DNA from 3 places in the Dyadobacter sp. HNCC25DJ183 genome. Region 2 is predicted to be linked to each of the others. Evidence: riboswitches for the same ligand, from Rfam matches in the RefSeq annotation. Region 2 holds a riboswitch; each other region holds the start of a gene.
The links. A riboswitch is a leader RNA that binds a small molecule or an ion and turns the genes downstream of it on or off. The one in region 2 is predicted to bind thiamine pyrophosphate.
Positions count from the first base shown of each region.

Region 1: linked by a shared signal. The riboswitch ahead of thiS (sulfur carrier protein ThiS) and the one ahead of AC1XTG_RS15015 (TonB-dependent receptor) in region 2 are both predicted to bind thiamine pyrophosphate.
Region 3: linked by a shared signal. The riboswitch ahead of thiM (hydroxyethylthiazole kinase) and the one ahead of AC1XTG_RS15015 (TonB-dependent receptor) in region 2 are both predicted to bind thiamine pyrophosphate.

Region 1 is NZ_JBXHAP010000001.1:556,778-567,157, reverse strand. Features, by position in the region: gene AC1XTG_RS02330 (sugar phosphate isomerase/epimerase family protein) at 1-656, opposite strand, end outside; gene AC1XTG_RS02325 (hypothetical protein) at 788-1,396, shown strand; gene AC1XTG_RS02320 (hypothetical protein) at 1,471-2,586, opposite strand; gene AC1XTG_RS02315 (hypothetical protein) at 2,707-3,243, opposite strand; gene AC1XTG_RS02310 (response regulator) at 3,596-4,486, shown strand; TPP riboswitch at 4,606-4,701, shown strand; gene thiS (sulfur carrier protein ThiS) at 4,771-4,974, shown strand; gene thiC (phosphomethylpyrimidine synthase ThiC) at 5,058-6,941, shown strand; gene AC1XTG_RS02295 (thiamine phosphate synthase) at 6,944-8,134, shown strand; gene AC1XTG_RS02290 (thiazole synthase) at 8,128-8,895, shown strand; gene thiH (2-iminoacetate synthase ThiH) at 8,885-10,012, shown strand; gene AC1XTG_RS02280 (RagB/SusD family nutrient uptake outer membrane protein) at 10,002-10,380, opposite strand, start outside.
Region 2 is NZ_JBXHAP010000005.1:382,954-393,333, reverse strand. Features, by position in the region: gene AC1XTG_RS15045 (AAA family ATPase) at 1-2,512, opposite strand, end outside; gene AC1XTG_RS15040 (GH3 auxin-responsive promoter family protein) at 2,710-4,227, opposite strand; gene AC1XTG_RS15035 (GlsB/YeaQ/YmgE family stress response membrane protein) at 4,337-4,591, opposite strand; gene AC1XTG_RS15030 (S41 family peptidase) at 4,658-6,049, opposite strand; gene rocD (ornithine--oxo-acid transaminase) at 6,046-7,311, opposite strand; gene AC1XTG_RS15020 (hypothetical protein) at 7,427-7,660, shown strand; TPP riboswitch at 8,011-8,105, shown strand; gene AC1XTG_RS15015 (TonB-dependent receptor) at 8,182-10,380, shown strand, end outside.
Region 3 is NZ_JBXHAP010000006.1:224,350-234,729, reverse strand. Features, by position in the region: gene AC1XTG_RS16750 (TonB-dependent receptor) at 1-2,095, opposite strand, end outside; gene tenA (thiaminase II) at 2,248-2,892, opposite strand; gene thiD (bifunctional hydroxymethylpyrimidine kinase/phosphomethylpyrimidine kinase) at 2,889-3,707, opposite strand; gene thiE (thiamine phosphate synthase) at 3,736-4,395, opposite strand; gene thiM (hydroxyethylthiazole kinase) at 4,404-5,207, opposite strand; TPP riboswitch at 5,293-5,388, opposite strand; gene hxpB (hexitol phosphatase HxpB) at 5,479-6,153, shown strand; gene AC1XTG_RS16720 (sensor histidine kinase) at 6,204-7,517, shown strand; gene AC1XTG_RS16715 (hypothetical protein) at 7,592-8,044, shown strand; gene AC1XTG_RS16710 (amino acid permease) at 8,047-9,735, opposite strand; gene AC1XTG_RS16705 (phosphatidylinositol-specific phospholipase C/glycerophosphodiester phosphodiesterase family protein) at 9,932-10,380, shown strand, end outside.

The sequences.
Region 1 (10,380 bases), on a different contig from region 2:
TCGATGTTGGAAGACAGTCCCCAGTGGTTTTCCAGAGCAAGTACGATCCCTGCTTTCTCGGCATATTGCAGGCATTCGCCCATTCCGTCGATCGTCCATTTGATCCCGTCTTCATCGGTGTATCCCTCGATCGGCGGCTCTACACCGTGGGTATAGTAGTCGGTCTGGCGTTTGTTTTTGATGGTACCCCAGGAGCCCGTGTTCATGCGCACGCAGGGAATACCCATTTGCGAGGCTATATTGATGCATTTATAGGTATGCTCGATATCCGCTTTCCGCTTTGCTACATCAGGTTGAAGGAAATTCTGGTGAATGGATAGCAGGGGCATGGCGAGGCCGCTGTCAAATGCAAGCCGCTTCAATTTGTTCTGGTAAGCCACCGAATCTTCGGTCATCTGGCGGTGGAGTACTTCCACGCCGTCAAATCCAATCCTCGCAGCATGCTCGATCACTTTCTCGATTGGGTACTTGGTACCTGTCAGCGGCCAATAGGAGTAGCTGGAAACTGCGATAGGCAATCTTCTGGTCACAACCGGCTTTTTCTCAGGTGCGGCCATTGCCACAGTTCCCGTCAATATGCCAGCCGCCATCGCAGCCGATTTTTTAAGCCAGTCTCTTCTTGAATCCGGCGTTTCAGAAGTTGTAAAATTTTCCATTGTTGAAAAAGGTTGGTGGTTAGTAATAGGATCAGGAATTCTGTTTTGCAATAATGTAAATTCAATTCGTATTAAAAAATGAATGTAAAATATCTATAATTGTCCTCAAACAGTTACTTAGCCAATTCGTCATGAAAATTAAAACAGCAGTATTTCTTGCATCAAATGCCTTGTCACTAGCCACATACGTCCATTTTGCACAGGCAGAGCAGGCGCCGTTCAATCACACGGGAGCGGTCGCAGATCACGGGCAAACGGTACCCGATTCCCTTGATTTGTCAAAAATTCCCTTCAGCGAGAAAGAACTGGGAGAATTCCCCTTTTTGAAGCTTCCGGCAAACATCACCACGCTCAACAAACCACTTACACGGGAGTTTGATCGCCTGTTTTTTCCTTATAAAGGAGTGATGATCCCGGTTGAGGGTCACGTTTACAAAGCATTTATGACCAGCGTGGAAGGAAAAGAATGGTCGCTTCCTTATTTTGAAAAAACCTATCGGGAGCAGATCATCGCTGCCGGCGGTGTACTGATTTTCAGTGGGAAAGTGCCGCAGTCAGAGCTGGACAGGATCAAGGACGAGGCCAGCTATTTCGGAGAAGAAGGATCGATCGATTATCCCAACACGCTCGTGAGAGTGTATGCGATCAGGAGAAAAACCGGCGACCATGTGTTCATTCAATTTTCAGGATACAGTTCAGGCGGCTCCATCCAGATCCTGCAAAAAGAAGCTTCCAAATAGTTGTAAAGCCGATTTAAGACAAAAGTGCCACCTGGTTCTGACCACGTGGCACTTTTGTATGGTTTTTGGTAAAATCAGAATTTAAACGAAATCCCTGCATTCACAGAGTAATCGGCAAATGCAGCATCGCCTCTTGCAAAGGTGCCCGTGGCTGCTGAATAAGCTTTGTCCGTTACGCTCTGCGTGCGGTTGCGGGATAATGCGACCGGAACACTCACAAAAAAGCCGAATTTACCCGAAGAATAGCTGATACTCGGTTCAATGCTCCACACATATCCGGGTCTGCGGAAATCACCGCTTCCACCCACGAGATCGTGCACAGGAATACCTTCGAGGCGGGCACCGGCTGCCGCTGTTATTCCGCGTACCAGTCCGTTGATCGCATAGCTGACACCACCACGGGCCATATACTGGTCAGGAACACTCATAATCGCCTCGTTGGCAAGTCTTGGAGAAAGCGTCTCGCGGTAAGTTCTCACCCCGTTTTGCTCACGCGGATTGATCAGGTAATAGAAATTTCCGTACACGCCGAAGTTGTGCGTAAGGTTATAATAGGTATTTGCCTCCACTGTGAAGCCGGTCCCGCCATCGCCCAGCTGAATGGACTGGTCTACCGGGCGCAGTTCCTTACTTCCATTCGGTCCCACATTGTACCAGTAGTCCTCGTATTTATAATCGCCGGTTGGCAGCTTGATACCCAAACCCAGCTGCACATTACCGCGTGCACTTGTTTTAGGATCAAAAAGCCACCGGTAAGCTGCCACGCGCAAGTCGCCGATACCAAAAGAATGCATGCTGTGGCGCTGATTGAATTTGTTGGAGCCGTTGATCAAACCGTGCTCATAAAGCGAGGAGCGTGCATTGGAAATAATCGGTAAGTCGATCATAATGGACCAGCGGTCATTCAAAATCCGTGTCAGGTTGATGTCCAGCGACGCAGTATGGTTAATCACTTCGGTATGCTGCACGAGCCGCTCCTTGTTCTCGGTGGTACCTGAGTAATGGCGGAAAGATTTAAAATAGCGTGCACTGGTGGTCAAAACCCATTGCGGGTGGTCGGTGCTGTCTGCGTGAGCGAGCATGCAGGCATTTCCGGTGCTCCGGATCGCCACACAGCCTTGTGAATGAGCATTGAAGGAAACCAAAGAAGCAAACAACAATGCGAACGCGAGGTATATATATTTTTTCATGTTTGAATGGAATAAGCCAAATAGGAGATTTTAGCACGACAGCCACGGAAACTCAAAGCGAGCGCAATGCCGCCATGTTACCTGGTCTGCCGGATGTTTTGTGTAAAAAGAAAAAGGGGCTTATGCCTGGTTAGGAGGGGGACAAACAGGGGGTGCAAAAGGGCTACCTGCCGAAAGCAGATAATTGTCACTGATCTGCGCATCCGCCGGAATCCATTCCAGGATGTAGAAAATGTGCTTTCTGTTATTGGCAAGATAATCTTTAAGGAAGGATTTTAGGAGGACGGAATGAGCGCCCTTTTGCGGCCGCGCTCCTGCAATCTCATCCTGGATCCGCGACACTAATGCAGTGTAACGGTCACGCGCATTCTGGTCAAATTCGCAGTGTACGTAGAGTGTATCATTGATCAGCTGCTTGGTCTTCATCTGGTAATGCAGTCCCTTGTGCCGGATTTCACCCTCGGCAGGCTCCGCATTGTCCCAGCTGACCTGATAAGGCACATTTACAGGCACTTTGATCACGATATCCCCGCCAAAATCATCCTGCCCGCCGTAGTTTCCACCCGCGCCCGACATTGCGGGTGTTTCTTCCAGCAAATACACAACCGAATAGCCCGCTGTATTATACAGCAGCAGACCAAAAAGCAGAAGTGACAAGAGCCGGTTCAAACTGAAAGTGATTGATTTTTCAAATGTATAAAAAAGGAGGGAATGTTTATGGGGAGCTGGTTGCTATTAGCTGTTGGCTGTTAGCTGTTGGCTGTTAGCTATTAGCTGTTGGCTGTTAGCTATAATACTTCGGCTTTCGGCTATCATACTTCGGCTTTTTTTGATTACGCTGCCAACAGCCGACAGTTAACAGCCAATAACTAACAGCCAATAGCTAACGGCCAATAGCCGACAGCCGACAGCCGACAGCCGATAGCCGATAGCCGAAGTTACACCAGATTCCCTTTTTTTGATACTTTTGCGTCTGTTACGCGACATCACAAAACTATTAACCACCATCATGACGGGTATTCCCACGCTCGAAACCCCTAAATCTATCTTTCTTGTTGATGATGACGAGGATGATCGAATGCTCATTAAAGAAGCCCTTGAACAGGTGATGCAGGACGTCACTATCATCGAAGTAAACGACGGCGTCGAGCTGCTTGAACTGATGAACCGCCGGACCAGCCTGCACGAGCCTGCATTGATTGTCATGGATATGAACATGCCGCGAATGAGCGGTCTGGAAGCCTCGTCCGTGATCAGGAGCAGCAGCAAACTCCGGCACGTGCCCATTGTAATGTTGTCGACTTCCTCCAATCAGGACCTGATTTTCAAAGCCTACTGCCAGGGGATCAATGCGTATATCACAAAGCCGGTATCCTACAATGCATACAGCAAACTTGCCGAGTCGATAAGCGTCTCGTTTTTGAACAGTTATCCTGTGCAGGAGGAAGTTGCACTGCCCGAAAACCTGGAAGGCAAGAACATCCTGATCGTGGAAGACAGCGACGATCATTGGGAACTGATGAATATTTCTTTGCGAAAGATCCTGCCTGATGTACATTTCACACGTTTCAGCGACGATACCGCGGCACGCGAGTACCTGCGCGACAACATCGACGTATCCCCGTTTCCGATTGATATGATCATTCTCGACCTGTACTTACCTACCAAACAGCAGGGGCTTGATCTTCTGAGTACGATGAAAAACTCGGTTAATAAGCTGCCTTTTGTGCCGGTAGTTGTTTTCAGCTTTTCAGATAACCCGGCCGATATCCGCGAAAGTTATTCGCATCAGGCAAATGCATTTGTGATGAAGGGAAAAAACCTCAGAGAATCCATGCAGCTCTTCCGCCAGCTGTGTGATTTCTGGTGGAATACGATTTCGTCGCCTGCCCGGGTTTAGTGTGCTTTACCTCAGCTTTTTAGTTAGTTAAATGGGCGGCTGCATTCGCTCGAAACGGTTTGCAGGCAGGCATTTTATTTTCTGAAAATTTTGATAACCCGCATTTTCAGATAGTTTTGTCGAAACTTTAGGGGTGTCCCGATATGCGGACTGAGATAATACCCTTTGAACCTGATGCAGCTAGTACTGCCGAAGGGAAAAGTAAGAGATACTGCTATTGTATCTCAATGAATCTTTCCATAAAGGTCCATTCCTGAAGTTTTTCTCACAAAACGTTTTTCAGAATGGAAATCACAGTTAACGATCAATCCCGCGAAATTCCCGACCATTATTCGGTGCATCAGCTATTATCCGGGCTCTTTCCCGACAGCCTGAAAGGCGTTGCCGTAGCGATCAACCAGTCAGTGCTGGCGAGGTCTGAATGGGAGCGCCGCACGCTGCAGCCTCACGACCGCATTACCCTGATCAAAGCCACTCAGGGAGGATAACCGACCGTTTTCTCAAAATTCAGTTTACCAATCTTCACCCGAACCACGCTGTACCAGCTGCGGTTTGTCCAATCCTGTATGTTATGAAAATTGAAAAAACACCTGAAAGCGGCGTGATCACGAGGACCCCCTTTCCTAATTCGCGTAAAGTGTATGTGCCAGGCAAGCTGCACAACATTTCGGTAGCAATGCGCGAAATTGCGTTGAGCGACACCAGAATACACGGAAAGCCCGGCGCGACGGAACCCAATGTGCCTGTAACCGTATACGATACCAGCGGCCCTTTCACCGACCCGCACATTGACATTGATGTAAAAAAAGGCCTGCCGCAACTCAGGTCGGAATGGATCCGCGCGCGGCAGGATGTAGAGCAGCTTGAAACGATATCTTCCAGCTATGGGCGGCAGCGGCTGTCCGATGTTCAGCTGGACCATCTTCGGTTTGCGCATGTCAACAAACCGCTGCGCGCCAGGTCCGGGCACAACGTATCACAGCTTCACTATGCCAAAAAGGGGATTATCACAGCGGAAATGGAGTACATCGCCATTCGTGAAAACCAGCGGATCGACCAGCATTTTAGTGAAATGAATGGGCGGGCAGGTGCATTGTCGCACCAGCATCCCGGCCAGAGCTTTGGCGCAAATACCCCTCAATCTTTCATTACACCCGAGTTTGTGAGACAGGAAGTTGCCGCAGGCCGGGCAGTGATCCCCTCCAATATCAACCACCCCGAAAGCGAACCGATGATCATCGGGCGCAACTTCCTGGTCAAGATCAATGCCAACATTGGTAACTCTGCGGTTTCGTCGAGCATTGAGGAAGAAGTGGAAAAAGCCGTATGGGCGTGCCGCTGGGGTGCAGATACGATCATGGACCTGTCAACGGGTAAGAATATCCATGAAACGCGCGAGTGGATCATCCGCAACTCGCCTGTGCCCATTGGTACCGTGCCGATCTACCAGGCGCTGGAAAAAGTGAATGGCAAAGCGGAGGACCTGACGTGGGAGCTGTTCCGCGACACGCTGATCGAGCAGGCGGAACAGGGAGTGGATTATTTCACGATCCATGCCGGTGTTTTGCTCCGCTACATTCCGCTCACCGCCAGGCGCATCACGGGTATTGTGTCAAGAGGAGGTTCCATTATGGCCAAATGGTGCCTGGCGCATCATAAGGAAAACTTCCTGTACACGCATTTTGAAGAGATCTGCGAGATCATGAAAGCGTATGACGTGGCTTTCTCGTTAGGCGACGGACTGCGGCCGGGCTGCATTGCCGACGCAAATGACGCCGCGCAATTTGCAGAGTTGGAAACACTGGGTGAGCTGACCAAAATTGCCTGGAAGCACGATGTGCAGACGATCATCGAAGGTCCGGGTCACGTGCCGATGCATTTGATCAAAGAAAATATGGAAAAGCAGCTGGAACATTGCAGCGAAGCACCTTTTTACACTTTGGGCCCGCTTACTACCGACATTGCACCCGGCTACGATCATATTACCTCCGCCATTGGCGCCGCGATGATCGGCTGGTTTGGTACCGCCATGCTTTGTTATGTGACGCCGAAAGAGCACCTCGGCTTGCCCAACAAAAAGGATGTGAAAGACGGAGTGATCACCTACAAAATTGCCGCCCACGCAGCGGATCTGGCCAAAGGTCACCCGGGTGCACAGTACCGCGACAATGCATTGAGCAAGGCGCGGTTTGAGTTCCGGTGGGCAGACCAGTTCAACCTCTCCCTCGATCCCGACACAGCCCGCGAGTTTCACGACGAAACATTACCTGCCGAAGGTGCCAAAATCGCGCATTTCTGTTCCATGTGCGGCCCTAACTTCTGTTCGATGAAAATCACCCAGGATGTGCGCGAGTATGCAGAAGAGAATGGGATGCTGACCAGCGCAGACATTGAAGAAGGTATGCAGGTGAAAGCCCGCGAGTTTGCACAGAAAGGCAGCGAGATCTATTTATAAGTATGAAAATCATCATCATATCCCGGCCCGACTTCTTTGAGGACGAAGCAACACGGATCAATGCGCTGTTTGATCAGGGAATGCAGCTGCTGCATTTGCGGAAACCAGATTGTAGCAGGGAAGAGCTCGCCTCACTGCTGCGTGACATCAATCCTGTCAACTATCCAAAGATCGCATTGCACCAGCACCATGAACTCGCAGAGGAGTTTGGTATTAAAAGGCTGCATTTTCCGGAGCAGCTTCGTTTGGCGCAAACAGAAGAATTGCTTCAAGATCAAAAATTACGAGGCTTTACACTCAGTACTTCCATTCACAATCCTGATGAACTGGCATGGTTATCCAATGCATTCAGCTATACGTTTTTAGGCCCGGTTTTCGATAGTATTTCAAAACTGAATTACCGCGCCGCATTGCCGGAGAATTTCAAGCTAGATCGTCTCAGTTTCAAAGGGGAAGTAATCGCAATCGGCGGGATTAATGACTCTAAATTGCAGGCTGTATATCAAATGGGCTTCAATGGCGCCGCACTCCTCGGCAGCATCTGGCTAGATCCCAACAATTCTCTTAACAGAATTGGCAGGCTGCAATTTATTTCTCAGGAGAATGGAGCGATCTCGCATCTGGATAGTATCAGCAGGGCTTTGGAGGCGGGTTGCCGCTGGATACAGCTTCGCGTGAAGAACAAGCCCGAGGAGGAAGTGCTGCAACTCGCCTGGGAAGCTACCCGGCTGTGCGACCGATATGGCGCGAAGCTGATCATCAATGATTTCCCAAGGGTTGCGCAGGCAGTGGAAGCCTACGGGCTGCATCTTGGACTCACGGATATGGCTGTTCCACAGGCGCGTGCATTGGTGGGAAGCCAAATGGTAATCGGCGGCACGGCCAATACCTGGGAAGATATCGTTCTCCGCGTGCAGGAAGGCTGTGACTACATTGGCCTGGGACCATTCCGGTTTACTACTACCAAGCAAAACCTCAGTCCGGTACTTGGGCTGGAAGGTTACATTGCGCTAATGCAAAAAATGGCTGCGGCAGGGTACAACACACCTATTATCGCGATCGGGGGCATTGTTCCTGATGATGTACCGGCCTTGCTCGCAACCGGAGTACACGGTGTCGCTATGTCGTCGGCGCTTCTCAATGTACCTGATCCGCAGGTTATTTTTCACCAAATTCAGAAAGCATTATGTTGAAAATTGCAGATAAAACATTCAATTCCCGCCTTTTTACGGGCACGGGTAAGTTCAGCTCTTCGCAAATCATGGAAGAAGCCCTGCTTGCCTCTGGTTCCGAGCTGGCAACCGTCGCTTTACGGCGCGTGGATATTCATAGTAGCCAGGATGACATTCTCCTGCATTTAAATCATCCCCAAATCAACCTTTTGCCCAATACTTCCGGGGTAAGGACAGCCAGGGAAGCCGTTTTCGCGGCGCAGCTCGCCCGGGAAGCATTGGAGACAAACTGGCTCAAACTCGAAATCCATCCCGATCCCAAGTACCTCATGCCCGATGCTATTGAAACACTGAAAGCGACAGAGGAGCTGGCAAAGCTTGGGTTCGTCATTCTTCCTTACATACACGCCGACCCGGTGCTTTGCAAGCGGCTTGAAGAAGCAGGAGCAGCCGCCGTAATGCCGTTGGGCTCGCCGATAGGCAGTAATAAAGGATTGAAGACGATTGACTTTCTCGAAATCATCATTGAACAAAGCCAGGTACCCGTGGTGATCGACGCGGGAATCGGGGCTCCTTCGGACGCAGCCAGGGCAATGGAGATTGGAGCCGATGCAGTGCTGGTAAATACAGCAATAGCCTCTGCCGGAGATCCGGTACAAATGGCGCGTGCCTTCCGCATGGCCGTAGAGGCAGGCAGAATGGCATTTGAAGCAAAATTAGGAAAACAGGGAAGCCAGGCTTCTGCCAGCAGCCCGTTAACAGCGTTTTTAGATGAGCTTTAAGCAAGTTTTTGAGCAACATCCGTGGGAAGAGGTGAAGGCCAGTATTTACGCAAAAACCGCCTCGGATGTAGAAAAGGCACTTTTATCGGAAAAGCGAACACTGGAAGATTTTAAAGCGCTGATATCTCCTGCTGCTACCGCCTACCTTGAACCTATGGCGCAGCTGAGCCGCAAGCTGACTCAGAAGCGTTTTGGCAAGACTATTCAGATGTACATTCCACTATATCTTTCGAATGAATGTACCAATATCTGTACCTATTGCGGATTCAGTTTGGATAATAAGGTTCGGCGCAGGACACTCTCGGAGGCTGAGATCTTGCAGGAGGCAGAGGTGATCAAAAAGCTGGGCTACGAACATGTGCTGCTGGTAACAGGAGAGGCAAACCAGACTGTTCACGTGGATTATTTCAAAAAAGTGCTGCGCCTGCTGCGGCCACATTTCTCAATGATCTCGATGGAAGTGCAGCCGCTCGACACCGAGGAATATGGAGAGCTGATTCCGCTGGGACTGAATACCGTATTGGTTTACCAGGAAACCTACCACCAGGAAGATTACCGTAAACATCATCCCAAAGGCAAAAAATCCAACTTCCTGTACAGGCTGGAAACACCCGACCGGCTCGGCAAAGCGGGCATTCACAAAATGGGATTGGGTGTGCTGATCGGTTTGGAAGATTGGCGGACAGACAGCTTTTTCACCGCATTGCACCTTCAATATCTTGAAAAAACATATTGGCAAACGCGGTACAGCTTGTCTTTTCCGCGCCTCCGCCCATTCTCCGGCGGACTCGAACCAAAAGTTGAAATGTCGGACAGGGAACTGGTTCAGCTGATTTGTGCCTACCGGATCATGAATGAAGAAGTGGAGCTTTCCCTTTCAACCCGGGAGTCGGAGAAGTTCAGGGACCATTGCATTCAGCTGGGGATTACCTCGATCAGTGCGGGTTCCAAGACCAACCCCGGCGGCTATGCGGTGGAAGCGGGCTCGCTGGAACAATTTGAGATCTCAGACGAACGTTCACCCGGGGAAATCGCCCGGGTGATACGAAACAGCGGCTATGAGCCCGTTTGGAAGGATTGGGATACTTATATGCAGGGCAGTATGGCTAATAGTTAGGATTTTGTCTGATATTCGGATTGGCGAGGATTTCACTTTGGGGAATGGGCCAGAGGTAATCCCTTTGCGGATTGTAGGCCCGTTCCTCTACTTTTACCGCCACGCCCGTTTCCGGGTTTGTAGCGCCGTAAACCTGTCCGTTCATTACTTTATCAACAATCCCCCAGCGCCGGATATCATAGTAGCGCTGTCCTTCAAAAGCCAGCTCGGCCTGGCGCTCGCGGCGGATCAGCTCGCGCATTTTGGCTTGTGAATTATACACCTTAACATCCACATTGGGCATATTGGAACGGTTCCTGACCATATTGATGTACTTCGTCACATCGGGATTGTTCCATTCACCGGACTCAATCAATGCCTCGGCGTAG
Region 2 (10,380 bases):
CGCCTTCTTCCTTTTGATGCGCATTCAGGTTGGCGGTTAATGTTTGTTTAGCAAGAACCGCGGCTTCATGCTGTTCTTTATTGTATTGCTGACCGGTATTTTCCTGTAAAAGCTGCTGCAAATCGCGGCTGGTGCTTTCCAGGGCAAACCTGAAAGTTTCGATCGCCTTTCGCTCCGCATCAATGTGGAGCGGGTTCTTCAATATGGTTTCAACCTGCAACTCCGAATCAAATTCATAACGGGCCAGCTGTAAATCAATGTTTTGCTGAGTCTCTCCGAGATCATTTCGATAGCTATCCAATGCAGATTGTAAAGTCGCCTGACTGCCGGCAAGTACATTGTTCTCGGTTTCAAGTGCGTCCAACTGCTTTTCGGTTTGTTCAAATAGCGTGGTAACTTCCTTGTAACCCGACTTTAATGCATTTATCTTTTCAACTATGGCAGATTCAGGCTGCGTCTTAAAATCTGCCAGCTTCACCTTTTCAAGCTGCTCGGATAATGTCAAAATCGTGTTTTCCAGCCTGATAATCTCGTCTCGCAAGGCTTGAAGCGGCTTTTCTACTTTCTCGCTTTTCTCCTGAATTTCTGTTTCAAGCTGCAATGCTAGCTTTTTAATAGCTGCTTCTGCTTCACGGATAACTTGCTGGCTTTGGGTTACGGTTTCAAAATGCTTTTCGAAGCTCTCCGGATCATTCTTATCAAATTTTATCCAAACAAAAAGCGCGTCGTGCTCCTCTGTCTTTTTCTTCGCAAGCAGCCAGCGTTCACGAATGGATAACTTTTGCTTTTCAAGCTGGTCTATCTGATTAAACAGCCTTTCGACTGTTAACTGCACCTTCCGGATCGCACGGTCATTTGCTTCCAGCTGCCTGGTACTTTTGTCCACCGCTTCAATGTCTGCATGGAGCGACTGATCGGCATGCAGTACCATGGGGTGGTGCGCCGAGCCGCAAAGGGGGCAAGGTTCTCCATCCTCCAAAGCGCCTGCATACTGCTGCAATGCAAGCTGGGTATTAATTTTCAGCAGCTTGACAGAAAGTACTTTCCTGCTTTCTTCGTTATTGTTCGAATATTCCTGAACTGCATTCCGGAACACATCTATATTTGTCTCAATCGGCAAGCCCGGGATGAATGCGGTTCTTACATGCTCCATTTGCGCTTTCAGGGTAGCCTGCTGCGCTTCAATTTCCGTCTTCAGATCGTCGGCCTCTTTCTTGATAGCCTGTCTGTTTTCTGCCAGATTTTGCGCAGACACAAACCAGGACTTCACCTGACTTAACTCCTGAATATCTGCAATCTGTACCTTCCGTACTTCGTTTTCGCGTTCGCTTTGCGCAATCTTATCCCTGAGCTGCTCAATGGATTTCTCCCTGCTTTTCAGCTGGTCTTCTCCCCGCGTAAGTGCCTCTTTCCGTTTCTCGACTGCCGCTTCGTTTTCCAGAATGCGGATTACTTTTTCAAGCTCTTCGGCGGTATCGAGCAGTTCCTCCCGCGTTTCGTAGCGTGGTTTCAGCTCGCTAAGTGTCTGCTTCTGTTTTTTTATCAGTACTGCAAGTGATTCGCTTCTCAGCTGGTTGTTCAGAAACTGCTTTTCGTCGCGCTCAGTATCTGCTGTCAGCTTTCTTTTTTGGTCAAAAAGCGATTTGAAATGGAGGGAGCAGATTTCGTAAATGCGCATTGCTTCTTCCCGAAGCTGCATTCCCGGAGCTTGCAATTCGAGTTCTGCTTTCTGTTTCTGAAGTAAATCAATCTTTTCAGCTGACGATTTCAACCTTTGGAAAAGACCTTCCAATTCGGTTTGAAGCAATAATTCCGCGCTCACCCTCCTGATTTCCTCCCGCACCAGCTCACGCTTTTTTTGCTCTTCTGTGATCATTTCCTGAGTTACCTCGCCCAGCCCGGTAAGCTGCCCGTCCAGGTTCGACAATGCGATATCATTCTGCTTGCTCAGCGAACCCACATTCCTGCTCAGGTCATACTTTTCGAGTTGAAAGAGCTCCTTCATCATACGCGTGCGCTCCGCGTCCCGCAATTCAATAAACTCCTGAAAACGCCCTTGCGGAATAATGATCGTGCGTCGAAAGTTATCATAACTCAGACCTATTATATCCTCAGCGGACTCATTTTCGGGCAATGGTACCCAGTTTTCATCCGACCAGATATAGGCCCTTCTTTCAAAAGTCTTTACTTCCTTAAAGTTTTTCGTATTTCTTTTTCCACGGACTGTGAATCTGTAACGATCGCCTTTCTTCCCTGCAATGCATTCAAAATCAATCAGCAGCTCGTCCGAACGCAGGTTCATCATATTGTAAGTCCGGTCGTCGCCAGACTTGTTGAGCCGCTCGGTATCTCCGTACAATGCAAAAGTTATAGCTTCCAGGATGGAAGATTTACCGCTACCAACCGCACCAAAAATGCCGAACAAGGAAGAATCGGTCAAAGGACCGAAATCAATCTCCTGCTCGCTCTGGTAAGAATAAAGTCCTTTGATTTTAAGGTATTTGGGGATCATTTTCGGGGCTTTCGGCCATCAGCTGTCGGCCGTCGGCTTTTTTTATCAAAATATTAATGTTTGTAAATGAAAACTTCGGCTTTCGGCAGTCAGCTTTCGGCTTTTTTATTTGAAGCGGGGAAGTCAACAAAATACATTTGCATTCAGACATCGGATGTCAAAAACAACTCAATAGCCGAGTGCCGATAGCTGACAGCCTACCCAATCCCTTCCAGCAAATCATCCAAATACTCCCTCGTGTTACTTAATCTCGGCACTTTGTTCTGGCCGCCGAGCTTTTGGCGCTTGCCCATCCAGGCGTAGAAGGTACCTGCGGGTACGAAGTGGATCACAGGCGGCAGCAGCGCCATATCCTTGTATCTTTTAGCATCATAATCGGAGTTGATTTCGCGCAATGCATTGTCCAGTGCCTCACTGAAAAGTTGTTCATCTTCCGGCGCTTTGGTGAATTCGATCACCCATTCGTGGCTACCGCGGGAGCCGTCGCCCATATACACCGGGCCGGCGGTATAGTTGGCCACCAGACAATCCGCCTTCTGAGCCGCTACTTTGATCGCGTGATCTGCATTTTCAACAATCACTTCTTCTCCAAATGCATTGATAAAGTGCTTGGTACGCCCGCTTACTTTTAGCCGGAACGGATAAACGGAAGTAAATTTGACGGTATCTCCAATCAAATAGCGCCACAATCCTGCATTGGTCGAGATCACCATTGCATAATTCTTCCCTACTTCCACTTCGTCTAGCAATAGGGCTCTCGGATGCTTTTTACCAACTTCCTCAACTGGTACGAATTCGTAGAAAATACCGTAATCAAGCATCAGCAGCATTTCTCCTACCCTATTCACATCATCCTGAATCGCGAAAAAACCTTCCGACGCACTGTAAGTTTCGAGATATAAAACCTGGTCCGACGGGAAGTATTTGGTCATAAAAAGCTCACGGTAAGGTTCGAACGAGACTGCACCGTGTACAAAAACTTCAAAATCGGGCCACACTTCGAGCATATTCTTCTTGCCGGTCAGTTCAAGTATCTGATCCAGCAGCACGATGGTCCAGGTAGGTACGCCAAGAATGCTCGTCACGTTTTCCTGCGAGCAAATGGAAGCCATTTTTTCGAGTTTGTTTTCCCAATGGTCCATCAATGCCACTTCGAGCGGCGGAGTACGCATAAATTCTGCCCAGGAAGGCAGATTTTGCATAATCACCGCCGAAACGTCGCCGACCTGGGTATAATCATCGAATGGATTGGCGTGCAGCGTTCCGCCGATAGATAAACCTTTACCGTCGAAAACACGCGTATCCGGGCGGTTGTTGATGAGGAGTGTCATCATATCTTTTCCTCCCTCATAATGGCATTCTTCCAGCGCCTCCGGCGATACCGGGAGATATTTGCTTCTCGCATTGGTAGTACCCGACGATTTTGAAAACCATTCGATTTGTGAAGGCCACATGACATTAGGCTCGCCTTTGAGTACGCGCTCGATATAGGGATAAAGGTCCTCGTAAGTAGATACCGGCACCTGTTCCTGAAATTCCCTGACTGTTTTGATCTGACTGTAATTGTACCTGCTTCCCCACTCCGTATATCGCGCGGTTTCAATCAATTCCGAAAAGATGCGTTGCTGAGTCTCAATGGGATATTTCCTAAACTGCTCTATTCTCTCAAAGCGGCGCTTTAAGAACCAGACAGTCATATCGTTAACCAGCTTCATTGTATTTACTCAGTTTGAAGTGCCAGATGCAAGACCGTAAAAATAACAATAAAAAATGGTGGGAGAACAGTTTTTGAAGCTGTTTCCCACCATTCTGTTCCGAAGAATTTTATGATCTGGAGCTAAATTTCCGGTAGATAAAAAGAAGCAAAATTGCACCTAAGATGGCAATGAAAAGGCTTCCAAAATTAAATCCGTCAACAGTCCCGTAACCCAGCATAGATGAAATCCAGCCCCCGATCACGGCACCTGCGATACCAATCAATATGGTAACAATAAAACCGCCCGGATCTTTTCCCGGGTGAAGTGCCTTTGCAATAGCACCGGCAACCAGTCCGACGATAATCCACGTTAAAACTCCCATAATGCTTAGTTTAGATTAGATGAATGTGATTACATCCCTATTCTCAAAAACTATGCCCTACCAGAATCATTTATCATAAAACATATTGCTGCCGCCTGCTTTCTTTACAACCGAGGAAGTAATTTCCTGACTTTCTTCTTCCTGCAAAGTACGAGCGCCGCGGCCCTGACGCACTACCCGGCTTCCCGTGATCTTGAACAAAGCTTCCCCAAGCAAAGGGTCACGCGGATCTCCGTAGCGATAGAGGATATTGCCCTCGCTGGCGGGGATATCAGGAACGAAGCCTGTGTGGTAATCCGATTTTTTATCTCTGTTCAGCGATTTGGAAACAATCGGCTGTAAGCCCCATTTAATACCTTTATCCTCTCCCGTCAATGTCACCGAGCCTACGTTTTTACCGACTGTTCGGGTACCAACAAGGGTAACATCCATGTAAGGCTTTAACCCGTTGATCAGCAACTCACTGGCGGAAGCAGAACGCGATGAAACCAGGAATACGAGATTGTTCAGGTTGCCGCCGATGTTTTGTGTTTTGGTAATAAACTTATCGTAAAAATAGCTGTCGCCAAACTTCTTACGGTTGGTCTCCGTCACCTCATCGTTGTATTCTTTATAGTAAAAAATGTCATTCGAACTACCTTTCACGATCAAACTGGCCAGGTTGGTTGCGGAACTGACATAACCACCCGGATTATACCTCAGATCGACTACCAATGCATTTACATTATTTCGCTGAAAGCTTGTAAAGATGTTATCCAGCTTTTTATCGTACTGTCCGTTGCTTGTCTTGTAAGGCTGCGGGATAAACTGATGGTAAACTACATACCCTATTTTGTTGGGCCCGTACGTGAATATTGTATCAAAAAAGACGGGATCTTCCTGCAAAACAATCGGTGCAAGCTCCCTGCTGGTCGTTGTTTCTTCCAGTGCAGTACCATTAATTTTTGCCAGTTTGAATGTCTTTTTATCCTCGGTATTCAGTAGCTGACTGTAATTGCTCCCGGTCAGTTTCTGATCATTTACACTATTGAAAATATCCCCCCGCACGAATCCGGCTTTGTCGGCCGGTGAATCGGGGATTACGTACAATACAATCCCGATTACATTGGTGGAGCCACTTGGAAAATACACCAGCTTGTACTCCATTCCGGTCGTTTTGGATTCTCCTGCCAGCGAAGCCTGCAATTCATCTGCACTTTCCTGTATCCACGAAAAACGATCCCCGTCAGGCCGCGCATTTGCATCGAACCTGTACAATAAGGATTCGAAAAAATCGTCCGGCTTTTTTGTATAATCCGGTGAAGCGGTGATGTGGTCATTCCAGTAGTACCAGTACTTCATATTGGCGTAAATCCATTCGTTGGTCTGCGTTTCCGTAGCAGGATCAACGTTTTTTTCACGACAACCATTAAAAAGCGCACCTGTGAGCAGGAGGATCAGGAGGTATTTAGTTTTCATAATGCGTTGTTAAATGCGAGGAAAACTTCTTTGATAATGTCACAAGCCTGGTTCATTTGTTTTTCATTGATCACCAGCGGGGGTGCAAAACGAATTTTGTTGCCGTGGGTAGGTTTACATAGCAAGCCTTTTTCCATCATTTTATAACAAAGTTCCATTCCGGTAGTACCTTCTTCACCATCACGAATTACAATCGCATTCAGAAGCCCCTTTCCTCTAACGCTTTCAATCAGAGAACATTGTTGTTGTAAATCCTGCATTCTTCTTCTGAAAAGAGAACCCATTCTGTCCGCATTTTCAGCCAGGTTTTCATTTTCTACCACTTCCATGGCAGCGATGGTCACAGCACAAGCCAGCGGGTTACCGCCGTAAGTAGAGCCGTGCTCGCCTGGCGCGATCGTGAGCATAATTTCATCGTCGGCAAATGCAGCTGAAACCGGCATTACACCACCTGAAAGCGCTTTTCCCAGAACCAGTATATCCGGTTTTACACCTTCCCAGTCACAGGCAAGTCGCTTCCCTGTTCGCCCGATGCCGGTTTGCACTTCGTCAGCTATGAAAAGCACATTGTATTGGGTACACAAATCACGCACTCCTTTCAGATAACCTGCTTTTGGTACTACCACGCCGGCTTCTCCCTGGATCGGCTCAACCATAAAACCGGCTACATTAGGATCGCTTTTGAAAATAGATTCCAATGCATCCAGATCATCGTAAGGAATGATTTCATAACCCGGCAAAAACGGCCCGTAATCATCGGTGCTGGAAGGATCGGTTGAAGATGAAATAGCGGCCAGTGTCCTCCCCCAGAAGTTACCCGAAGCATAAACTGTTTTGGCTTTTCCAGGCTCGATTCCTTTTACTTTATATGCCCATTTCCGGGTAAGTTTCAATGCGGTTTCGCCGCCTTCCACGCCCGAATTCATCATTAAAACCTTATCATACCCAAAGTACTCGCACAGGTACTTTTCACATTCTCCCAAACGGTCGTTGTAAAATGCACGCGAAGTAAGGGTCAGTTTCTGTGCCTGCGAGATCAATGCATTGATGATATGCGGATGGCAATGCCCCTGGCTGACGGCACTATACGCAGAGAGAAAATCGAGGTACTGTCTGCCTTCCACATCCCAGACATGCACGCCTGATCCTCTTTCCAGCACGACAGGCATTGGTTTGTAGTTATGAGCGCCATAGCGGTATTCGAGCTCTATTGCCTGCTGTGAGCTGCTGATCGTGTCTGTATAGTCTGAGATTTTTTCCATCGTTATATTGTCTTTTCTATCTTACGTAAAAATAGAGAAAAGCATTGAGGGAATCAGTGATTTTACAGTAAGCCTTATAATCTTATATTTGTAAAAGATCACAAAATCAAAGATCATGAAAGCGCACTATAATCCAGATTATCAAAACATCCTGACTCGCATATTTATTCCCGTACAGGAATGGAACTCCCTCAAGTCCGAACCTTCTGACATTGAAAGTGCAGGAGCATATCAAATTCCTGACTGGCAAAAAAAGATCGTCCTGAATAGAATGGAAGCATTTGATGCCGGACTGGAAGATTCGCTGGATTTGGAAGAAGCCATGAGAGAGATTGAAAAGGATCTTTAATGTACAGAATTCAGATTCCACGCTCTGCCCGGCGTGATATCAGGGAAGCTGCACAATGGTATGATAAACAGCAACCCGGCTTGGGCAGGCGATTCACACACTTGGTCAAAAGAAAACTCGAATTTATAGGTAGCAATCCCTACTTATATGAAATTCGATATAAAAATGCCCGTGTGGCTCGGATACCAATCTTTCCCTTTAACATACATTTTAGGATTGACGAAGTAAAAAAAAAGCGTCGTCGCTTTCGCTATTTTTCATACAAGTCTGAATCTCGATAGACTGGAATCCAGAAAAGAATAGCACTGTCTTCGCTTGAAACGTCAATTTCGCTCAGTACTTTTGCAACCATAATCTCAAAGGGGTGCCCTACCTGACGGGCTGAGATCATACCCATAAACCTGATCCGGGTAATGCCGGCGTAGGAAGAGAAAGCTGGAATAATCCATTGCTTCTAAGTTTCATTTATTGTTTTAAACCAAGATAGGTGGCCCCTGCCTGTTGTAACTATTTATCTCGCAATGCGAAACGTTACTACCTATCTGCTTATGCTGATTTTCAGCGTGGCTTTTTGTACCAATACCTTTGCACAACGCACCATTTCCGGTCGCGTTACCGACGCCGAAGACGGCAAGCCGCTCCCCGGAGCGACCATCGTCGCTTCCGATATAAGAGGTACCAACTCCGACCAGAACGGAAACTTCTCCCTCCGCAACATCTCGGAGAACGTCGGCCAGATCGAAGTCTCTTACATTGGCTACCAAAGTATTCAAATCCAGTTAACGGGACAAAATCAGCTGGAAGTCAAGCTGGTCCGCAGCACTTACCAGGCCGATGAGGTAGTGATCAATGCAACCCGCGTGAATGAAAAAAGCGCCATGGCATTTACGAATGTGAGCGCCGCGGCTATCGACAAGCAAAATCTTGGTCAGGATTTACCGGTATTACTCAACTTTACCCCTTCGCTGGTAAGTACAAGCGACGCGGGCGCAGGTGTGGGTTACACCGGAATCAGGATCCGCGGCTCTGATGCAACGCGCATCAATGTGACCGTCAACGGAATACCTTATAATGATGCTGAAAGCCAGGGCGTTTTTTGGGTGAATATGCCCGACTTTGCCTCGTCCGTGAGCAGCATTCAGATCCAGCGCGGCGTAGGTACCTCTACCAATGGAGCCGCTTCTTTTGGCGCAACCGTCAATATCAACACCAATGCATTGCGTAAAGAAGCTTATGCCGAGCTGAACAATGCTTACGGATCTTTCAATACTTTCAAAAACACATTGAAAGTGGGTACCGGCTTGATCAAAGATAAATTCACATTTGACGCGCGGCTTTCCCGTGTTTCGTCGGACGGTTTTGTGGACCGCGCTGCTTCTGAGCTGCATTCCTATTATTTGTCAGGTGGTTATTTTGGCAAGAAAAGTTTTGTGCGGGTGAATGTATTTTCGGGAAAAGAGCGGACGTACCAGTCGTGGAACGGGGTACCAGAAGCTAAGTTGCGCGGAAATCGCGAGGGAATCTTAGGCTATATCGACAGAAACGGGTTGGACGAAGCAGATGCCCAAAACCTGCTCAACTCCGACAACCGCACTTACAATTCATATACTTACAAAAACGAGGTGGATAACTACCGCCAGGACCATTATCAGATTGTTTCTTCGCATAACCTGAGCGACAAATGGAACTTCAACCTGAATGCATTTCTGGTAAGAGGTTTGGGATATTACGAACAGTACCGGGAAGGTGATGATTACGCGAACTATAACTTGCCCAATGTAGTAATCGGCCCGGACACGCTGGAAAGCACCGATCTGATCCGCAGACGCTGGCTTGACAATTACTTTTACGGAACTACCTTTTCACTGGATTATAACAGTTTCAAAAAGCTGACTGCCAGCATCGGCGGTGGCTGGAATAAATACGATGGTGACCATTACGGACAGATTATCTGGGCGAGAAATGCGGGAAATATCGAAAATGAGCATCGGTATTATTACAGTCAGGGAATCAAAAAGGATTTCAATGTTTATGGAAAACTGTATTACCAGTTTACCGACAAACTCAATGCGTTTGCAGATCTGCAATTCAGGACTGTAAGTCACGCCATTCATGGAACAGACAATGACCAGGTCCAACTGGCGGTTGATCAATCGTACTCTTTTTTCAATCCAAAAGCTGGCTTAACTTACCAGATTGCGGACCAAAGCAGTGTTTATGCCTCTTACAGTATTGGTAACCGCGAGCCGAACCGCGACGATCTTACAAACACAACCGCCGTTTTATTTCCAAAAAATGAAAGTCTCCAAAATGTGGAAGCGGGTTTCCGGACACAGCAGGGAAAATGGGCTTTTGCGGCCAACTATTATTTAATGCATTACAAAAATCAGCTGGTACTCACCGGGCAGATCAATGACGTCGGCAATTCAATCCGCGTGAATGTTCCGAAAAGTTACCGTACAGGAATAGAGCTGGAAGGCGCAGTGGCTTTCAACCGCTTTTTGAAATGGAATGTAAATGCAACTTTCAGCCGGAACAAAATCGATAATTTCACCGAGTATGTGGTTGATTATGATAATGGAGGCTACCAAACCATAAATCATGGAAAGTCTGACATTTCTTTCTCGCCAAATGTAATCGCCGGAAGTCAGTTGACTTATTCAATCTACAAAAACGTGGAGCTCGCATTACTGACGAAGTATGTAGGGAAGCAATATCTC
Region 3 (10,380 bases), on a different contig from region 2:
GCGACCAATCACGCTCGGTGCGGCCTTCTTTTCTTGACTTTTCAAGATCAACCGGCGTGGTCATATTTCCACCGGCGGCCAGCAGCTTGATGTTTGCTGCAAAAATGTTGGTTTTGTTTTTACCCACTTTCCACTCTTTTCCTGCGAGCAGGTTTTGAACAAACTGTCCGTTAAAACGGCTACTGCGCTCAATGCCGTCACGTCCGGTGTATTTGGATTGATAAAGGGAAGTAGTGCTCATCAGGTAAATGCCGGCTGTCAAAGATTTCTCGATCGTCACTTCCAGCCCGTAGCTCCTGCCCTTTCCGGCACTTACCAGCGAATCGTTTACGAACCCGTCTATCTCATTGAGCATGGAGTTATGTAAAAGAAATGGGGAGTTGGTGTTAGGCGGCCCGATCGGAATGTGGTAGTGGTGCTGGTAGTAAGTCTCCGCGAGCACGCGCCAGCTTACCGATGGCCTGAATTCGTAACCCGCAACGAAATGCGCCGATTTCATCAGTTTCAGGTTTTTATTCACCAGGTTACTTTGTCCGTCGATCGCTTTTACCTGCACAAAATAAGTGGAAATGGACTCTGTCCGGCTATGCAGCCCCGCGCCTAAACTAATTGTCGACCGGGGCGCAACTGCCCATTTCATCCCAAGTCTCGGCTCGATAGCGTACTGGTTGTTCAGTCCCAGTAACATACCATGCAAGCCTGCATTCAAAGTCACATTGGGTGATAACCTTGATTTCAGCTGTGCATAAGCCTGGAACAATTGCGTATTTCCTTTCTGGTCCAGGTTCTTTACAAAAGGTCCGTCTTCATTATTTTGGTCAAAAAGGTTGAAGTCCAGATGGTTGATGATCGCACCGATTCTGAGCGTATTCCGAGAATTCAGCTTTGCATTGAATAAGGAAGACACGCGCAGGGTCTGATTGATAAAGTTCTGCTGATAAACGTCCTGACTTTCCTTATCCAGAAAATCGCCGGTCTGCCTGGTAGCCGCGTAGGAAACAATCGTTTCCATGTAAGACCGGCTGTTGAGATACCGCAGGTAATTCACCCCCAGCATCCCGCGGTTGGAGGTAAACTTTTCTTTGATATCGTCATTATTAACCGTGGAAGTACTGATACCCCCCATTCCCCAGACCGAAACCACGGCTTTTTCATCGTAAGGCAGGTATACCTTGAATGCCCCATCCTGAAAATCATTGACGGCATCGCCCATCGTGACACCCAACTTGCTCAGGATAGACAGCGTTGAATACCGGTAGTTGGCAAGATAAGATGCACCGCCTTTTGCCCCGATCGGACCTTCGGCAGCAAAATCAAGACCTAGTACACCTGCCTGTAATGCATACTCGCGCTTTTCGTTGTTGCCTTTCCTGAGTTTGAGGTCAAAAACGCCGGACGTTGCATTGCCATATTCAGCGGGGAATGCACCAGTCAGGAAGTCGGAGTTACCCAGCACATTCGCGCTCAATGCACTTACGCCGCCGCCCGAGGTACCTTCGGAAGCGAAGTGATTGGGGTTCGGAATTTCAACCCCTTCCATTCTCCACAACAAACCTTTGGGACTGTTACCGCGGATGATAATCAGATTGCCGCCGTCGTCTGTGGTGGATACGCCCGCAAAAGACAGCGCCATTCTTGCCGGATCGTTGACGGAAGCAGCAAATCTTTTAGTCTGATCAACTGTAAACGACCTTCCGCTCACGCTCACCATATCATTCAATGGGGCGCCGGTCTCCTTTTGTGCCTTTACAACGACCTCGTCCAATGCGCGGAAAGATTCTGTGAGCCTGATATTCAGCTCCACTTCCTTCCCGGACCCTACTCCTATTTCCTGCAAAAAAGCATCATCATACCCCACAGAAGTAATTCTGAATGCGTGCCTTCCCACCGGCACATGCTCAATCCGGAAGTTCCCCTCTGCATCGGTGGCTGCACCTTGTACGGGATTAAGTGAGGTGATAATCACATTGGCACCTATAACAGGCTGCTGTGATTCAGTGTCAAGAACGCGTCCTTTGACAGTCTGCGCAAGCTGCTGCGCAAAAGCCCCCGCCCCAAAAGCAGCGGCAATCATCGTGAAGATATACTTTTTCATAGCTGGTTGTTTCAGCATTGACAACCAGGCTAAGCGTTACCCTATTTTTTTGGGAGAGAAATGATTTAGTGGAGGAAAGGGATGAAGGAGGAAAGGGAGGAAAGGGAAGCCTTCCTCCCTTTCCTCCTTCATCCTTCCTCCCCCAAATACACCTAAATGCCAACCCCATAAGCACTCGCCCAAAACTCCAACTCCATCCGCGTTGCTGTGAGATATGCCTCCATCATTTGCTTGCGGGTTTGTTCTGAGGCGTTTTCGGCCAGTTGGTTGCAGATGTTGAGTGCTTTCTGGACCGAGTGCGCGAAGTCTTCGCCGGCGTATGCATTGATCCAGTTCTGGTAAGGATTTGGTGTGGTTTGATTGGCGTAAATGTAGTCACCGACCTTTTTATATATCCAGAAACAAGGCAGTAATGCAGCTACTGATACTTCGTAAGGTTCAAATGCGCTGGTCGCCAGGAGGTAGTTGGTATAGGCAAAACAGCCCGGCCCTTTTCCGCTCTGGTAATCGATCGCGTATTCATTGAAATAGCTGACATGAAGCGCACGTTCGACGAGGATCGCGTTTTGTGCAAATTCCAGAAAGTCCAGCAGCTCGTGGCTATTGCCTGCTTTCACGCCTGTGGCGGCGAGCGCCCTGGCAAAATCGGCGAGGTAGAGTGAATCCTGGTAAATGTAATATTTGAACTTATCCAGCGGTAAAGTCCCCGCTTTCAGCTCCTGGTTAAACGGGTGTGCCTGTATTTGCTCGTAAATGGGCAATGCACGCTCCCAGAGCAGGTCGGTAAACTTGATCATATCAACTGCATGGGAATGGGAGAAAAAGAATGGTTAAGCGGACCGGGTCCATGGCCTGTGGTTACATCTTTACCAGCTTCGATCGCGCTGGAAATGTATTCTTTGGCAAAAATGATAGATTCCGGAACAGAGTTCCCATTGGCAACAAATGCGGCAATCGCCGAAGACAAAGTACAGCCTGTCCCGTGCACATTCCGGCTGTCGATATAGCTGCTTTCGAGAATTAGGGTATCCTGATCTTTCCGGGCAAAAATGTCTGACAAAACGGGCGCCACAAGATGCCCGCCTTTGAGGAGCACCGCATTACAGCCTCTGCTCACCATTTCTTCGGCCGCCATTTTCATCGCTTCAACAGAATCGATCTTTTCCGAAATCAGAATACGTGCTTCGTCGAGGTTAGGGGTGATTAAATGGACAAGCGGGAATAGTTCTTCCCAGAGCACAGCCACCGTTTCTTCGCGGATCAGCCTGGAACCGCTTGTGGAGACCATTACCGGATCAAAAACCACAAACCCGGGTTTGTAACGTTCCAGCATTTCTGCAATTACCTGCGCCACTTCAATGGTATTGACCATCCCGATCTTCACCGCATCAACAGCAATATCGTCAAACACCGCTTCGATCTGTTCTTTCAGAAAAGCAGGCGGTACTGCGTGGATCGATCTTACACCCTGCGTATTCTGGGCAGTGAGTGCGGTGATCGCGGATACGCCGTAGGCGCCTAATGCAGCAATTGTTTTCAGGTCGGCCTGGATTCCGGCGCCACCTCCGCTATCGGAGCCGGCAATCGTGAGGACTGTGGGGTATCGGGTCATTTGGTGGTTGTGGATTTGGTAGGTATCGTCAGGTTTGTTCAGGTGCGCCTGCTGTGGTATTCAGAATGATCGATTTGAGCCGGAATGCGGCCTCGTAAGGGGAAGTCGCGCTACAGATCGCGGATACTACGGCAATGCCGCCCGCACCATTCCGGATCACCTCCTCTGCATTCATGAAATTAATACCGCCGATCGCGATCAGTGAATGTTTGCTCTGCGTGACGGCCCGGCGCAGCCCCTCTATTCCCCAGGGACTTTTTGTATCCGTTTTGGTGGGAGTTGCATAAAGCGGGCTTAATCCGAGGTATGATAGATCCCATTGCGCTGCCTCGATCAAATCGGCTTCACTTTCAACCGAAAGCCCGATGATCTTGCTGGCGGGCAGCATTTGATTCAGGATTTCGTAGGGCATATCACTTTGTCCCACGTGCACACCGTCTGCATCGGCTGCAAGGGCAACATCTACCCGATCATTGATGATCAGCGGTACATTATAGGGTTGCAAAACTTCCTTCAACCTTTTGGCACGTTCGATAAAGGCACGCGTAGAGAGCGTTTTCTCCCGCAGCTGCACCATTGTAACTCCACCTTGTACCGCTTCTTCCACTACCCAGTACAAATCGCGTCCCATACAGGCGGCCTCGTCTGTGACCAGGTAAAGCTGTACGTTTTCTTCAGGTGCATTCATTGTTTTTATTATGATTCAGAAAATTTGATCCTGGCCAGCTCAGCCAGGTGTGCCGGCGTAATATCTGACAAGCAATCCAGAAAAGCAATCTGGAAAGAGCCGGGCAACTTTGCATGGCGGTAAGCAAGTTCGCCGCAAACGCCCATTGTTGCTGCAGCAGAAACAGCTGCTTCAAAAGGATCGGCAGCAATCGCCGCATAGGCGCCTGCGATCGCAGAGGCGGAGCAGCCCATTCCGGTTACTTTCGTCATCAACGCGACGCCGTTGGAAATGTAGGCAGTTTGTTCTCCTTTAACGATGATATCGGTGGCGCCGCTCACACTGACGACGCAGCCAAACTGACGGCTCAATGCGCGCGCTGCTTCGAAGCTGTCCATAGAACTGGCGGTACTGTCGACGCCTTTCGTTCGGATGTTAGCGCCTGCCAATGCGAGTATTTCAGACCCGTTTCCGCGGATAATGGCAGGAGATGCGAGTTCCAGTAATTCTGTAAGAGTTTGATTCCGGTAGCCGGTAGCGCCTGCACCCACGGGGTCCAGCACAATGGGTTTGTTCAGTTCGGAAGCCTTTCGGATCGCCAGTTTCATACCTGCCACCCACGGTGCCGATAAGGTACCGATATTCACAACGAGCGCGCCGGCGATCGACACCATTTCTTCCACTTCCTCAACTGCATGCGCCATTACCGGCGATGCACCTGCTGCCAGCAATGCATTGGCTGTATAGTTCATCACCACGAAATTGGTAATGTTGTGCACGAGCGGCGCAGTATTCCTCAGCTGAGTGAGATTTTGTTCAAGATGAAAGTCCATAGCACGGTGTTTGTTAAAAAACGAATGGGCAAATGGAGGGAGCGGCCGCGCATTGGCGGGCTTTTTGTAAGGTATTGCAGATCACATGATCGCGCACGCTTTTTCCTACGACAGTACCAACTGTTTCAGGTTCAAAGGGTATAAATCTCAGTCCTTATTTTGGACACCCCCAAAGCCATTCTTATTTACGAAAGTAGTAGTTTTAAGGAGTTATTAAAAAACAATTCTCAACCAATCACCAACCCGATTTCGCATTTACAATAACCCAAATATGATCAAAGCAGCAATTTTTGACATGGACGGCCTCCTGATCGACTCAGAGCCAATGTGGCACCAGGCGGCCCATGAAGTAATGAAAAAAGTAAATTTTGAAATTACTGACGCACTTAAACTCCAGACCACAGGTTTGTCGATCAAGCTTTTCCTTGATTTTTGTCACAAAATCCAACCCTGGAACACCCCTTCATTCGAAGAGCTTGAAAAAGAGATCCTGGAAAAGGCACATACGCTGATCCTCAACAATGCAAAGGCAATGCCTGGCGCGATTGAACTGCTCAAAACGCTTAAAGCCGAAGGTTTGAAGCTGGCAGTAGCTTCCGCTTCACACATGGACCTGATCGAAGGCGTACTGGAAAGATTGAATATCACGGAATACTTTGATACCTGGCATTCAGGAGAGCTCGAAGAATTCACCAAACCACACCCGGCTGTGTACCTGACCACCGCCAAAAAACTGGGCGTACTGCCGGAAGAATGCATTGCATTTGAAGATTCTCACGCCGGGCTGCGGTCGGCGCATGCTGCGGGAATGGTGACCATTTCGGTTCCTGCTGCGGAAGTTTTCAAAGATCCGAAATTTGATATGGCGCATTATAAAATCAGCTCGCTGGAAAAATATATATTGAGCGAAATGTCGGGTGTTCCGCAGAACATTCTTGAAAATTAACCCTCCTACCCCGGCCCTACAAAATGATCGGACTTCGGCACTTTAGTATTATGATCATGATCAGGATAGCGATCATTATCCTGAGCGTGATTGCTCTAGCGTGGCTTGCTGCCAGGCATACCAATGAAATGCTCGTGTATGTGCTCGGAACCATTTTCATATTTGTGCAGGCTTCACTATTGTATCAGTATGTAACCAATGTAAACAGGAAGCTCACCTATTTCCTGGAATCGGTACGGTACTCTGACTTTACGATCAATTTCAGGTCGGACAATAAGATGGGGCGTACTTTCAAGGAGCTCAACCAGCAGTTCAATGAGGTATTGCACGCATTTCGTCAGGCAAGGGCAGAAAAGGAAGCGAACCTTCAATACCTGAATACCATTGTGCAGCATATCGGTACGGGGTTGATCACTTTTGACAGTACGGGGCAGGTGAACCTGATCAACAATGCAGCTTTGCGCATGCTCGGTATTTACCGGCTACACCAGCTTGTGGAGCTGAAAGACAAGCATCCGCGCCTTTACGAGCTGCTTTCCAACCTGAACAGCGGCGTGCGGGAATTGTACCGTACTCCGTCAGACCAACCTCTTGCATTGCAGGGTGCGGCGATCCAGCTGCGCGGTATGTGGGTCAGGATTGTGGTTTTACAAAATATTCAAACTGAATTACAGCAGCAGGAAGTTGAATCCTGGCAAAACTTGACGCGCGTTTTACGCCACGAGATCATGAATTCCATGACGCCGATCGTATCGCTGGTAGGTACCATGCGATTGATTGTGAATGAAGATATTGAAAAATCGACCAGCGACCAGGAGGCAGTTAATGACTTGAAAGAGGCATTATCTACGCTCGAAAAACGCAGCAAGGGTATGATGCAGTTTGTAAATGCTTACCGCGATTTTACAACGCTGCCCAAACCTGTTTTCGCCAGCCACAGTGTTGCAGAGCTTTTGCAGGAAGTGTTGCAGCTGCTCCAGACAGACCTCACCAAGTCGGGTGTTTTATGGAAACTTTCTGTGAAGCCGGAGAACCTGATGGTCAAAGCCGATGCAGATCAGATCCAGCAGGTTTTAATTAACCTCGTCAAAAATGCTTCGGAGGCTTTTTCGGCCCAAACCGACCGGCTCATCACACTCACCGCCTACCAGACCGACAATACCGTGATGATCGAGGTAGCTGATAATGGGGACGGTATCGAACCAGAGGCGATCGAGAACATTTTCATTCCTTTTTACACAACCAAAAAGACTGGATCAGGTATTGGATTAAGTCTTTCGCGCCAAATTTTACAGCAGCATAACGGTCAGCTCAATGTGACTTCCGAGGTGGGAAAAGGGACTACTTTCACACTCATTATTTAACCGGACGCCGCGCCATTTACTTCCAACCATTTACAGGTTTTGCAGGTCTTTCAGAAAACTAAATGTGGTTTATAATGAAAAAGCTTCTCTTCCTGATCGCCGGTTTAGTCACTATCCTTTCCTGCCAGGATAATTCCATCAATAAAGACGAGTACATCTCGTACAAGGAAACGATTACGATTAACAATGTACCGAAGGCTACCCTGACTTTCTTTGCTTACGAAGACAGCCGCTGTCCCGAAGGCGCAAATTGTGTTTGGGCGGGCAATGCGCAGGTAGACCTGCTGTTATCGGGCGTGACGACAGAAGGTGGGATCAGTGAGCACGTCAAGATGTGTCTCGGAGATTGCAGATTTTTCCGGAAAGACAGCACTAACACGCCTTTTGTATTGACGGATACACTTGACAAAAACTTCGCCGGCCAGCAATACAGATTCATACTTTCAGCACTGGAGCCCGGACCTTCGCTCGACAGCATGCGTCAGAAAGAAGTTCACCGGATCAAGCTGAAAGTAGAAAAACTATAAAGTTACTGAGCGGCTAGTTTACTCCGGCGGTATCCGTAGCTGAAATAGATCACCAGCCCGATCGCCAGCCAGATCACGAAGATCAGCCAGTTGGAAGAGCCTAGTTCGGTCATCAGGTACAGGTTTGTCAGGATACCTGCTACCGGCAGTATTGAAAAATTATGTTTGAAGCTCATCACTGATAAAACCGCCCAGGTAATCCAGAAAATAATCGTCAGCAGCTTGTGCTCGATGATTTCAGCGCCGGAAAGTGTGTCCCATTCTGCAACTACTTCCTGTCCGTATAACGCCAGACCAATTACTGCAATCACAAACAACAACCCGACAAGGTACTTTCCATTCAGGTAAGGTACCCTGAATTTAGATTGCGCCGAAATGCCTTTATGATCCAGGTAAAGAACGCCGCCGCAAACGAGAATGAATGCGAAGAATGTACCCACGCTGGTCAGGTCGACGAAGAAATCCATCTTGAAAAACAATGCAGGGATACCCACTACAAAGCCGGTAACAATCGTGGCAAATGAGGGTGTCTGGTATTTCGGGTGGATTTTGGAAAACCGTTTCCACAGCAAACCGTCGCGGCTCATGGTCATCCAGATCCTCGGCTGGCCCAGCTGGTACACCAGCAATGCGCTTGTAATTGCGATAACAGAACTCACTGATATAACCCCCGCCATGAAGTCGAGCCCGTTTTGCTGAAAAACAAATGCAAGCGGATCACTTACTTTCAGTTCTTTGTAATTGACCATCCCCGTCAGCACCAGTGTAATCAGTACATATAGAATGGTACAAATCACCAGACAGTAGATCATCGCCCGCGGCATATCGCGTTGCGGATTTTTACATTCTTCCGCGGTGGTGGAAATGGAGTCAAAACCTATAAATGCAAAAAAAACGGCGGCTACTCCGCTTAAAACACCCTTCGCTCCATTGGGTGCAAAAGGAGTCCAGTTCTCAGGTTTCACATAAAACGCACCTGCCAGGATCACCAGAAGCACTACTCCTATCTTCAACACCACCATAATATTGCTCGCTGTGCGCGACTCGCGGATACCAATGTAAACCAGCGCGGTGATCAGCAATGTAACCAGTCCGGCGGGCAGGTTAAGCATGATCGCAAAGTCGCCGATGCGTGGGGCAGTCTCGTAGGCAGAAGCAGCAAATTGTTCGTAGCTCGACAACTCCGCTGCTCCGGCAGTTTGCAGCTTGGTATATGCTTCAAACGCACTTTCCTGATTGATCGTGAGCCAGCCCGGCAGCGTAATCCCGAAACCTTTGAGCATACTCACAAAGTACTCCGACCACGAAATGGCGACGACCATATTGGACACCGCGTATTCGAGGATAAGCGCCCAGCCGATAATCCAGGCGAAGAGCTCGCCAAAAGCGACGTATGCGTACGTGTAGGCACTACCGGATACAGGAACCGTGCTTGCAAACTGTGCGTAAGACAATGCAGTGAATACACATGCAATTGCAGTGAAAACAAAAAGAAGTGAAACGGCGGGGCCGCCATTAAAGCTGGCCAGACCAATGGTACTGAAAATCCCTGCTCCCACGATTGCTGCAATTCCAAGCGATACCAGGTCCCTCACTCCCAGGATTTTTGCTAATCCACCTTCATTGGTATGTGCGTCTTTAAGAATTTGTTCAACCGTTTTTTTCCGGAATAGAGAAGAATTTTGTTTCATGCAGGAGCTGATTTACCTATATCGGAATGCGATAAGTTGGGCTAAAATAAAGATATTCTCAGCTCATCTGCGCACTTCATTGCAAATTTGTTTGAAATAGCCCCTTATTTCAGAAGAAAATTCTTGCTTTATAAATCAAACCGAAGAAGATTGTGTTCTCGATCTGATATTAGCTTACCCATTCCGCACCAGCCACATGAAACTGACCTTTACGTTCCTGCTTTTTGCATTCGTTGCCCCTTTTACATTCGCACAAAAAAACAAAGCTTACACCACCGCCCAGGCGCATTCACACAATGATTACACGCGCCGTAAACCCTTCTTCGATGCTTATGAACAGCAGTTCGGCTCTATCGAGGCGGATCTGTATCTTGTGCGGGACAGCCTTTACGTAGCGCATGAGATAAAGGAGATCAATCCCAAAAGAACATTCGCAGCGCTTTACCTTCAACCCATTCTGGAACAGGCTGGCAAAAACGGGGGTAAGATCTATCCCGGGGATATGCCCATGCAACTGCTCATCGACCTGAAAACGCCGGGCGAAGAAACCCTGGCCGCATTGATCAGGCAGCTGGAACCGCATAAAGCCATTTTTGCGCCCGAAGGTTCTGTCAAAATTGTGATCAGCGGAAATGTGCCTGATCC